DNA from 2 places in the Vibrio glycogenivorans genome. Region 2 is predicted to be linked to the other one. Evidence: predicted binding sites of a transcription regulator. Region 2 holds the regulator's gene; the other holds the start of a gene.

Region 1 (4,654 bases), on a different contig from region 2:
TGATGATTGGGATCCTGATGACCTCAATGACTTTCACCACAAACTCGCCGACAATCACCACCAGATCGCTGCGGTTATTCTTGAGCCTATCGTCCAAGGGGCTGGCGGGATGCGTATTTATCATCCTAGTTTTCTGCGCGGCGTCCGGGATCTTTGCGATCGTTATGGCGTGTTATTGATCTTAGATGAGATCGCTACAGGATTTGGCCGTACCGGCAAAATGTTTGCTTGTGAACACGCAGGCGTTGTACCGGATATTATGTGTGTCGGCAAAGCGCTGACCGGAGGCTATATGACACTGTCTGCTAGCTTGACCAGTCGTGAGGTCGCCGATACCGTTTGCGGCGGCGAAGCTGGATGTTTTATGCATGGGCCGACCTTTATGGCAAACCCGTTAGCGTGCTCGGTGGCAAGCGCAAGTTTAGGCTTGCTATTGCAGGGAGAGTGGACAAAACAAGTTGCGGGCATTGAGCAGGTATTTGCAGAGCTATTACCTAAACTCCGGGTCTACCGTCAAGTTAAAGATGTTCGGTGGTTAGGGGCTATTGGTGTGGTAGAGACACATTCGAGCGTCAATATGGCGGTAATACAGCGTCACTTTGTTGAACAAGGTGTGTGGATACGCCCGTTTGGGCGACTGATTTATGTCATGCCTCCGTTTATTAGCCAACATCATCATATTCAAAATCTCATAACCGCAATCGAAACGGCCCTAGACGACTACGACTGTTTTACTTGATTTTATTGAGTCATGGTCACGTCACAAACGGAAACAACTCAATTTTCAGCTGTGAAGGTACAACAAGGTCTGCCCACTTTTCAGGAGCAGACCTTTAATGCTTTCTGACTGAGTTTCTCAGTCAGAAATAGACCCAGCTATCAGCTTACCAGTAGAAACGTGCACCTACTGCAAAGTTAACTTCACCGTCTCTAACGCCCGCATCAATAGAAGAATCAGAAGCGCTGTTAGTGTAGCCTAACGTGGTGCCATCTTCGTAGTCCGCTTCTGCATACACGCGCGCCCAGCTGTTAAATTTATGCTCTACACCAGCATAAAACAGTGAGAAGTCTTCTGATGCGTTACCCGCTGCAAATTTTGCAGCCTCGTAGTCAGTGTATTCATAACCACCGTAAAGTGCCGTTTTGTCTGTGATCTGTGCGATACCGGCTAATGCGAAACCATTGCGGGTGATTTCTTCTGGACCATTACCGTTTGACAGTTCACCGCGATAATATGTAAAGCCTACTAAGTGATCGCCGATATTGTACTCAGCGGTAAACTCAAGATACTGGTTATCAATTTCTAGACCTGACTCTTGATAGTCGTAATCCGTATTCAGACCACCACCCGCATGCAGAGATAGATCACCGAAGCTAGTACCTGCGAAGAGCTCATAGAGCGCAATGTTGCTCTTATTCTCATCTAAGCCCCAGCCACCCTTAATCCAAAAGCTGTCTGCTTCATAAGTGTACTTAATCTGTGAATCATGCAAGGCACCATTCAGGGCATCATAAGCAAACGCTGAACCGCCAAAGAAGTATGAGTAGTCTGCCCCGTAGATATCTTCACTGTGAGTCCACTGCTTACCAAACTTAATTGTGCCAAAGTCACCGGCAAAACCAAATTCGTGCAAACGCACATTGACGTCAGAATTGTCACGGATACCCACTTCAACCTTGCCTAGAACATCTACAGAGCTTGATAGGGCGTGACTACCATCGATACCCATACGTGATGAACCAGAACTCAAATCAGCCTTGTGATCATCTTCATCTTTGAACTTTAACTCGGTACGCAACTGACCATAAAATTCAATCGCACTGTCATCTGTTTTGTAAATTTCTGCCGCATTTACTGAAGTTGCTGCTGAAGCGACAACTAATGCTAGTAAGGTTTTTTTCATAATTTCCACTGCCTTTTCTTAGTATGGGATACCGATCCTGGTTCCCTTTTTAGTTTTATTAGCGCCAATTCATGCTCTTAGTGGCATGATATTCGCGCCGTTAAATGTCTAATCGCAGAGTGCAAAAGATAAATATTTATGTCAAACCAAACCAAATGGATGTCAAAAAAGATAAATTACACTAAATTTCAGTAACTTATATGGTTTTGTATTTTTTATATCTCCTTCACCCTTAGCTTTGTGTGGTCATTAAATAACCAGTTGAAATGTCTCAAATTTAGAACATACTACTGACAATTAGAGTAGTTAACCTATCATTACAAAATTGCAAACTTTGTTATCTTTACTTTGCGACATTTCATTTTCATTACCCTCATCCTGACTTAGCACTACGTTGCCACTAGGTATTTTTGTGACTCAGATCACACTAACACCAAACAACACGACCCTCGCGTTTATTACCTGAAAGCCAGTCAAATGTGCTAGACTCGCCGGTTCACTCAACAGGACCCCATATGCTGACACCTAACATCCAAAAATCGATTCGTACGAGCTATCAAAACCTTCAGGCTCAGCTTGAGAACTTTGTCCCGCGCCGATCACAAAACTATCTGGTTGCTGAGATCGCGAAATCGCTCTGCGGGGAGTACCATAAATCGACACGCATGATTGTGGCTGAAGCCGGAACGGGGATTGGTAAGTCACTGTCTTATTTAATGGGCGCTATTCCTGTTGCGGTGCTGAACAACCGCAAAGTGGTGATCTCAACCGCGACCGTGGCACTTCAAGAGCAGTTGATTAACAAGGATCTGCCCCTCTATCGCCGTATTACCGATCTCGATTTCGAATTTATTCTCGCCAAGGGGAGACAGCGCTATTGTTGCGCCGAAAAGCTTGCTGTTGCCTCTGGAGAAGATGGCGGGCAAACTGCTCTGTTTGAGAGCAAGCCAAAAGCCAAAGATGTCGAACTGCTGGCTCGCTTGCATAAAGCCTTGAGTGAGGGCAAGTGGGATGGCGACCGTGATAGCTGGCCAAAGCCGATTAAAGATGAGCTATGGAAACTGATTGTCAGCGATAAACACTCCTGCAATAACAGCCTGCCGGCGCACCGTGGCTGTCCATTCTCCAAGGCGCGTGCTGATTTGGACAAGGCGGATGTGATCATCGCCAACCACAGCCTAGTGATGGCCGATGCGGATCTCGGCGGCGGCATCATCTTACCTGAGCCAGAGAACACTATTTATGTGTTTGACGAGGCACACCACCTGCCCCATGTCGCTCGTGAACACTCATCGGCTGCGGCGAGCCTAAAAGGCGCCGCAACTTGGTTAGAGCGTCTGAATCAGGTCATTACCAAATACGCGAGTTTGGCTGATGAGAAGCGCGCCGCTCGGTTTAGAAACGACCTGCAAGAGTCGATTCAGACCATTATTCCGACCCTAACTCAGATGCCAAAGCAATTTGACCCCGCTCACTTTGACGAGGGTATCTATCGGTTTGAAAACGGTGAGCTGCCGAGTTGGCTGTTTGAAGAGGCCAAGGCACTGAAGAGCAGCACGCAAAAGCTGGCGCAGTCTACTGGCAAGATAGCGGATCTTATCTCCGAGCGAGTCAAAGATGGAGAGCTGGCATCAAGGCTCGCCGAGCCGGCCTTGGCAGAGCTCGGCTTTTATATTCAACGCTGTGATAATCTTGCCCAGGTGTGGTCTTTGATGGCAGAGCCCACACGTGAGAAAGGCGCGCCGCTTGCCCGCTGGCTTGAGCTCAACCCGGATCGCGAGGGCGATTTTATCGTCTCGGTGTCTCCGCTCGAGGTTGGCTGGCAGCTGGACCAGCAGATTTGGAGTCGCTGTATTGGTGCGGTGGTCACCTCTGCCACCTTGAGGGCGCTCAATCAGTTTAGCTATTTTTGTCGCCAGGCCGGTATTAGTGAAGGCATAGAGGATGGAGTTAAATTCTTGGCGCTGGCCTCACCGTTTGACTACCCAAATCAAGCAGAGCTTATCATCCCCGCAATGAAGTATGAGCCCTCTGCGCCTCAGTTTACCGAATATCTTATAGATATTGTGCCTAAGTTAATTGAAGACAAGCAGGCTAATTTGATTCTATTCTCCTCTTACTGGCAGATGAATCAGGTCGCGGAAAAGCTCGCGACCCTGTTTACCAAAAAAGGCTGGGCACTTCAGGTTCAAGGCGATGCATCAAGGGCTGAAATTCTAAAAAAACATAAAACCTTAGTGCAGTGCGGTAAAACCAGTGTGCTATTTGGTACCGGCAGCTTTTCAGAGGGTTTGGACCTCCCCGGTGATGAGTTGACTAACTTGATCATTACTAAGATACCATTTGGTGTTCCAACCTCACCGGTGGAGCAAGCGCATTCCGAGTATATAGAGCGCTGTGGTGGGAATCCCTTTATGCAGATCGCGGTGCCCGAGGCGAGTAAAAAGCTGATCCAATCTGTTGGGCGACTGCTGCGCAAAGAGGCCGATTCTGGTAAAGTCTACCTGCTTGATCGCCGTGTGGTTTCAAAGCGTTACGGAAAATCTTTGTTGGACTCATTACCTCCGTTTAAGCGCACAATACACAAATAAACAATAAGAAAGAAGTTATGGAATTTTTAGAACCGAGTGTGTTAGCCCTACTCGCGCTGGTGGCATTCGTTGCGGGATTTATTGATGCGGTTGCTGGTGGTGGTGGTATGCTCACTGTCCCAGCCCTGCTATCGATAGGTCTGCCGCCGCATATTGCAC
Region 2 (4,654 bases):
AATGGCTTGATGAAAGCCTTTGCCGATGATGGCTGGCTGTCGGTGATGATGCATTTTCGTGGCTGCAGCGGCAAACCGAACCTGCAAGCCAGAGCGTATCACTCCGGCGAGACCGAAGATGCACGCTTGTTTCTTGAAACAGTCCGTCAGCAGTTTCCCACTAACCAACTGGTCGCGGTCGGGATCTCGCTTGGCGGTAACATGCTGGCCAATTATCTGGCGAAGTATCAAGACCAATCCTTGATTGACGCCGCGACCATTGTCTCAGCTCCTCTCGACCTCGCTGCCTGCTCTAATCGTATTGAGCAAGGCTTTTCTCGTGTTTATCGCAACTACCTTCTCGGCTCACTCAAGCGTAACGCCCTGCATAAGCACCACCTTATCAAGGGCGAGTTAAAAGTCACTTACCAGAGCATTAAGCGAGTCACGCGCCTGCAAGACTTTGATGACTTGATCACCGCCCCTCTGCATGGGTTCAAAGATGCCGAAGATTATTATCAGCAATGCTCTGGTATCAATCATCTCAAGGCGATCACCATCCCGACCTTGATCATCCACGCCAAAGATGATCCGTTTATGACCGATGAAGTGATCCCGAAATTTATCCTGCCTAGCAACATCGATTATCGGCTGTTTGAGCACGGCGGTCATGTCGGCTTTCTCAGCGGCAGCTTGCTAAAACCGACATTTTGGCTGGAAGAGGCACTGCCTGCCTATTACGAATGCCTAGCAAAAACGGCATAATAGCGGCCACTGAGCCCAAGTTTTCTCTCATCACACATAGGGAAGCTTGGGCAATATTAATGATCAGCAACAAGAGAGGTCGTCATGATCATTCCGTGGCAAGAGATAGAGACAGAGACTCTAGATAACCTAGTGCGTGAGTTTGTGTTACGTGAAGGCACCGATTACGGTGCGCAGGAGATAAGCCTAGATCACAAGGTCGAGCAGGTAAAAGATCAGCTCCGTAACGGCCAAGCGGTGATCGTGTTTTCAGAGCTACATAACACCGTCGATATCCAAGTTCGAAAATTCTAATCCCGCTTCTCGCCATTTAACCATGGGTACGCTAAGGTTAGTTTCTCAAAAGATATAACTACTTAAGACAGGGAATGTCATGTCAGCTAAGCATCCGATTATCGCGGTGACCGGCTCCTCGGGCGCCGGGACGACCACCACGTCAGAAGCCTTTCGCAAGATGTTCAACATGATGGACGTTAAGCCTGCATGGGTCGAAGGCGACAGCTTTCACCGCTTTACCCGCCCAGAGATGGATGTTGAAATCCGCAAAGCGCGCGAACAAGGCAAACACATCAGCTACTTTGGCCCACAAGCCAACGACTTTCCGGCTTTGGAGCAGTTTTTTCGTCGTTATGGCGAGGAGGGACAAGGTGAGGTTAGGCGCTACCTACATACCTTTGATGAGGCGGTACCTTACAACCAGATGCCAGGCACGTTTACCCCTTGGCAGCAGCTCGCCGATGACACCGATGTACTCTTCTATGAGGGGTTGCACGGCGGTGTGGTCGATGGTGAGGTCAACGTCTCCAAGCACGTCGACTTTTTGATTGGCATGGTACCGATCGTCAACCTTGAGTGGATCCAGAAGTTTGTCCGTGACACCCGTGACCGTGGCCACTCGCGAGAGGCGGTGACGGACTCTATCGTGCGCTCGATGGACGATTACCTCAACTACATCACGCCGCAGTTTTCACGCACTCATATTAACTTCCAGCGTGTACCCACGGTCGATACCTCAAACCCACTTAACGCTAAGGGCATCCCGAGCCTTGATGAGAGCTTTGTCGTCATCCGTCTGCGCGGATTCAAGAATGTCGACTTCCCTTATTTATTGGCGATGATTGATGGCTCATTTATGTCGCGGCACAACACCCTCGTCGTGCCGGGAGGTAAGATGAGTTTTGCGATGGAATTGATCGTGCGCCCTATCCTGCAGCAACTGATCGAAACTGGGAAAATAGGATAACTGTGGCCATTCACCATACTGACTTCTCAGTACGTGATCAGGTGCACAAAATATGGGTAAATTTCGGTCAACTTACCCCATCAAAATCAAGAAATCGTCGCCGAAAAACGGTACTATCTCGTATGAATTACAAGATAGCTTGCAGCATGTGTCGTGAGCACTTATGCTACTATCCTAGTCAAGGCTTAGCGCAATATGGATAGCAGCAAGCATACCCTGCAGAGGAAGATATATTTATGGTTCTAGGTAAACCTCAAACCGACCCAACGTTAGAATGGTTCTTGTCACACTGTCATATTCATAAGTACCCATCAAAGAGCACGCTGATTCACGCTGGTGAAAAAGCAGAAACTTTGTACTACATCGTAAAAGGCTCTGTAGCGGTACTTATCAAAGATGAAGAAGGTAAGGAGATGATCCTTTCTTACCTTAACCAAGGTGATTTCATCGGTGAACTTGGTCTCTTCGAAGAAGATCAAGAGCGTACTGCTTGGGTACGTGCTAAATCACCATGTGAAGTTGCGGAGATCTCGTTTAAGAAATTCCGCCAGCTAATTCAAGTCAACCCAGATATCCTAATGCGCCTTTCTGCGCAGATGGCAAGCCGCCTTCAGGTGACAAGCCAAAAAGTAGGTGATCTGGCCTTCCTTGACGTAACTGGCCGCATTGCACAGACGCTACTTAACCTAGCGAAACAACCTGATGCAATGACTCACCCAGACGGCATGCAGATCAAGATCACTCGTCAAGAGATTGGTCAGATTGTTGGCTGTTCTCGTGAGACGGTAGGTCGCATCCTGAAGATGCTAGAAGAGCAGAACCTGATTTCTGCCCACGGTAAGACTATCGTGGTTTACGGTACGCGCTAAGCTAACCGCTGTAAAACCTTTAACACCAAGCCACCTCGGCTTGGTGTTTTTTATGCCCTTGCCAATCCCCCAGCAAGGGCATAGTTATTGATCGGTACTCTCAAAAATCTTATCTGCCGATGCGGCGACAAAGCCGGAATAAAGCCCACCACTCACGGTTGGGTAACGCTTAGCAAACTCGTAAAACCCTCCGGGTATCTCGAACTCTCCATCATCAAACGCCACCACGACTTTATCAGCCATGGTTGACGACTGCTCAAGCAACACATCCGGTGAGCCTTTCACCTCACCACCAGCTTGGTTGATGATAAATCCCGCTTCGACTAGATGCTGATTGACCTCACTCACCTCACCAAAGCGCTTGAGCTGGTTAACACTGACCGTAAAGTGATTGGCGCCATAACCGTGTGCCGCCAACCAAGCCGCATATTCACTTTCCTGTGCCAACTGCTGATAGTCACGGTAACTGAGCGACCATAATCGCCCCGCACAAAGGAACTCTGCACCCTTTAGTTTATCCACTTCGATCTGCGCGATTAACTTGGCCACAATCGCTTGCAGGGACTCGGAGCACTCTTGCACCTTGAGTTCACTGATAAACACCTTAGGCAGAGTTGGGTCTGGGTGCTCATAGTGCTTGGCGAACAGCTTCTTAGCGCTAAACAGATAGTCACCGCCGGGCTCATAACCCAGAGCCAAAAACGGCCTGGCCAGCGTCTCAAGACTAACCGGGTCAAGATCAAACGTTCTCAGTGCTATATGGTCGTTAATAAGTGGTGCGTCTTCTTCAAGCAACTGATGAATACGAGCCGCTGAGGGGCACAGGCGAGCCGTGTAGTCGCGCCATAGCCACTCAAACAGTGCGGTAACACGATTTTCAGGATGCATATAACCTCCTATCACCGATATCAAATAAGAATGCGCCGCACCAAGCTCTTAGCCTAAATCATCAAGATAAATACCTGGACTGAGCGTTGCAGGCAGCACTGGCTCATCGCCCTCCATCGAGGCCATCGGGTAAGCGCAGTAATCCGCGGCATAATAGGCACTCGGGCGTAAGTTACCCGATGCGCCGGGACCGCCAAACGGCGCGTCACCACTGGCACCAGTGAGGGGGCGATTACGATTCACGATCCCAGCGCGGATGTGGTCAATAAAGTAGTCCCACTCACCATCATCGGTTGAAATCAATCCCGCCGATAGGCCATAGCGAGTCTGATTAGCGATCGCCACAGCGCGCTCTAAATTATCGTAGCGGATCACCTGTAGCAGTGGCCCAAAGTACTCCTCATCGGGCAGCGCACCAATCGCGGTCACATCGATAATACCGGGAGAGACAAATGCATAGCCCAAGGACTTAGCCTGCAGCAGTGACTGTCCCCCCATGGATATCAGTTTATCGTGCTGCTCAAGGATCCGCTCGGCGGCTTGCGAGGAAATTTGTGGCCCCAAAAACGGAGCCGGATCATCGAACGGTGACCCTATAATCAGCTTGCTTGTCGCCTTAACAACCGCCTCGAGCAACTCATCGCCGCGGTCGCCATACGGCACAATCAATCGACGCGCACAGGTACATCTCTGTCCTGCACTCAGAAAAGCCGACTGCAGTATCGTGTACACACTCGATGACAGCTCACCAAACTGACTTGAAACCACCAACGGATTATTTCCCCCCATCTCAAGTGCCAACATTTTCTCCGGCTGACCTGCAAACTGGCGATGCAATAAGTGTCCCGTATCCGCACTGCCAGTAAACAGCACGCCATCAATTCCTTGTGCTTGCGCGAGAGCAACCCCA

The links. Region 2 encodes CRP, which controls carbon source genes, mostly activating them, when cyclic AMP is high. Its sites were predicted from a motif close to TGTGANNNNNNTCACA; they were not measured.
Region 1: dinG (ATP-dependent DNA helicase DinG) is a predicted target of CRP. The motif match lies at 2,316-2,331, and genes of this name have one in related genera.

The regions. Positions count from the first base shown of each region.
Region 1 is NZ_JBPVIS010000001.1:327,791-332,444, forward strand. It holds gene bioA (adenosylmethionine--8-amino-7-oxononanoate transaminase) at 1-739, shown strand, start outside; gene ACSTTG_RS01435 (porin) at 885-1,904, opposite strand; gene dinG (ATP-dependent DNA helicase DinG) at 2,420-4,495, shown strand; gene ACSTTG_RS01445 (sulfite exporter TauE/SafE family protein) at 4,513-4,654, shown strand, end outside.
Region 2 is NZ_JBPVIS010000010.1:95,571-100,224, reverse strand. It holds gene ACSTTG_RS18515 (hydrolase) at 1-744, shown strand, start outside; gene ACSTTG_RS18510 (YheU family protein) at 829-1,038, shown strand; gene ACSTTG_RS18505 (phosphoribulokinase) at 1,118-1,987, shown strand; gene crp (cAMP-activated global transcriptional regulator CRP) at 2,224-2,856, shown strand; gene ACSTTG_RS18495 (DUF1338 domain-containing protein) at 2,941-3,744, opposite strand; gene astD (succinylglutamate-semialdehyde dehydrogenase) at 3,793-4,654, opposite strand, start outside.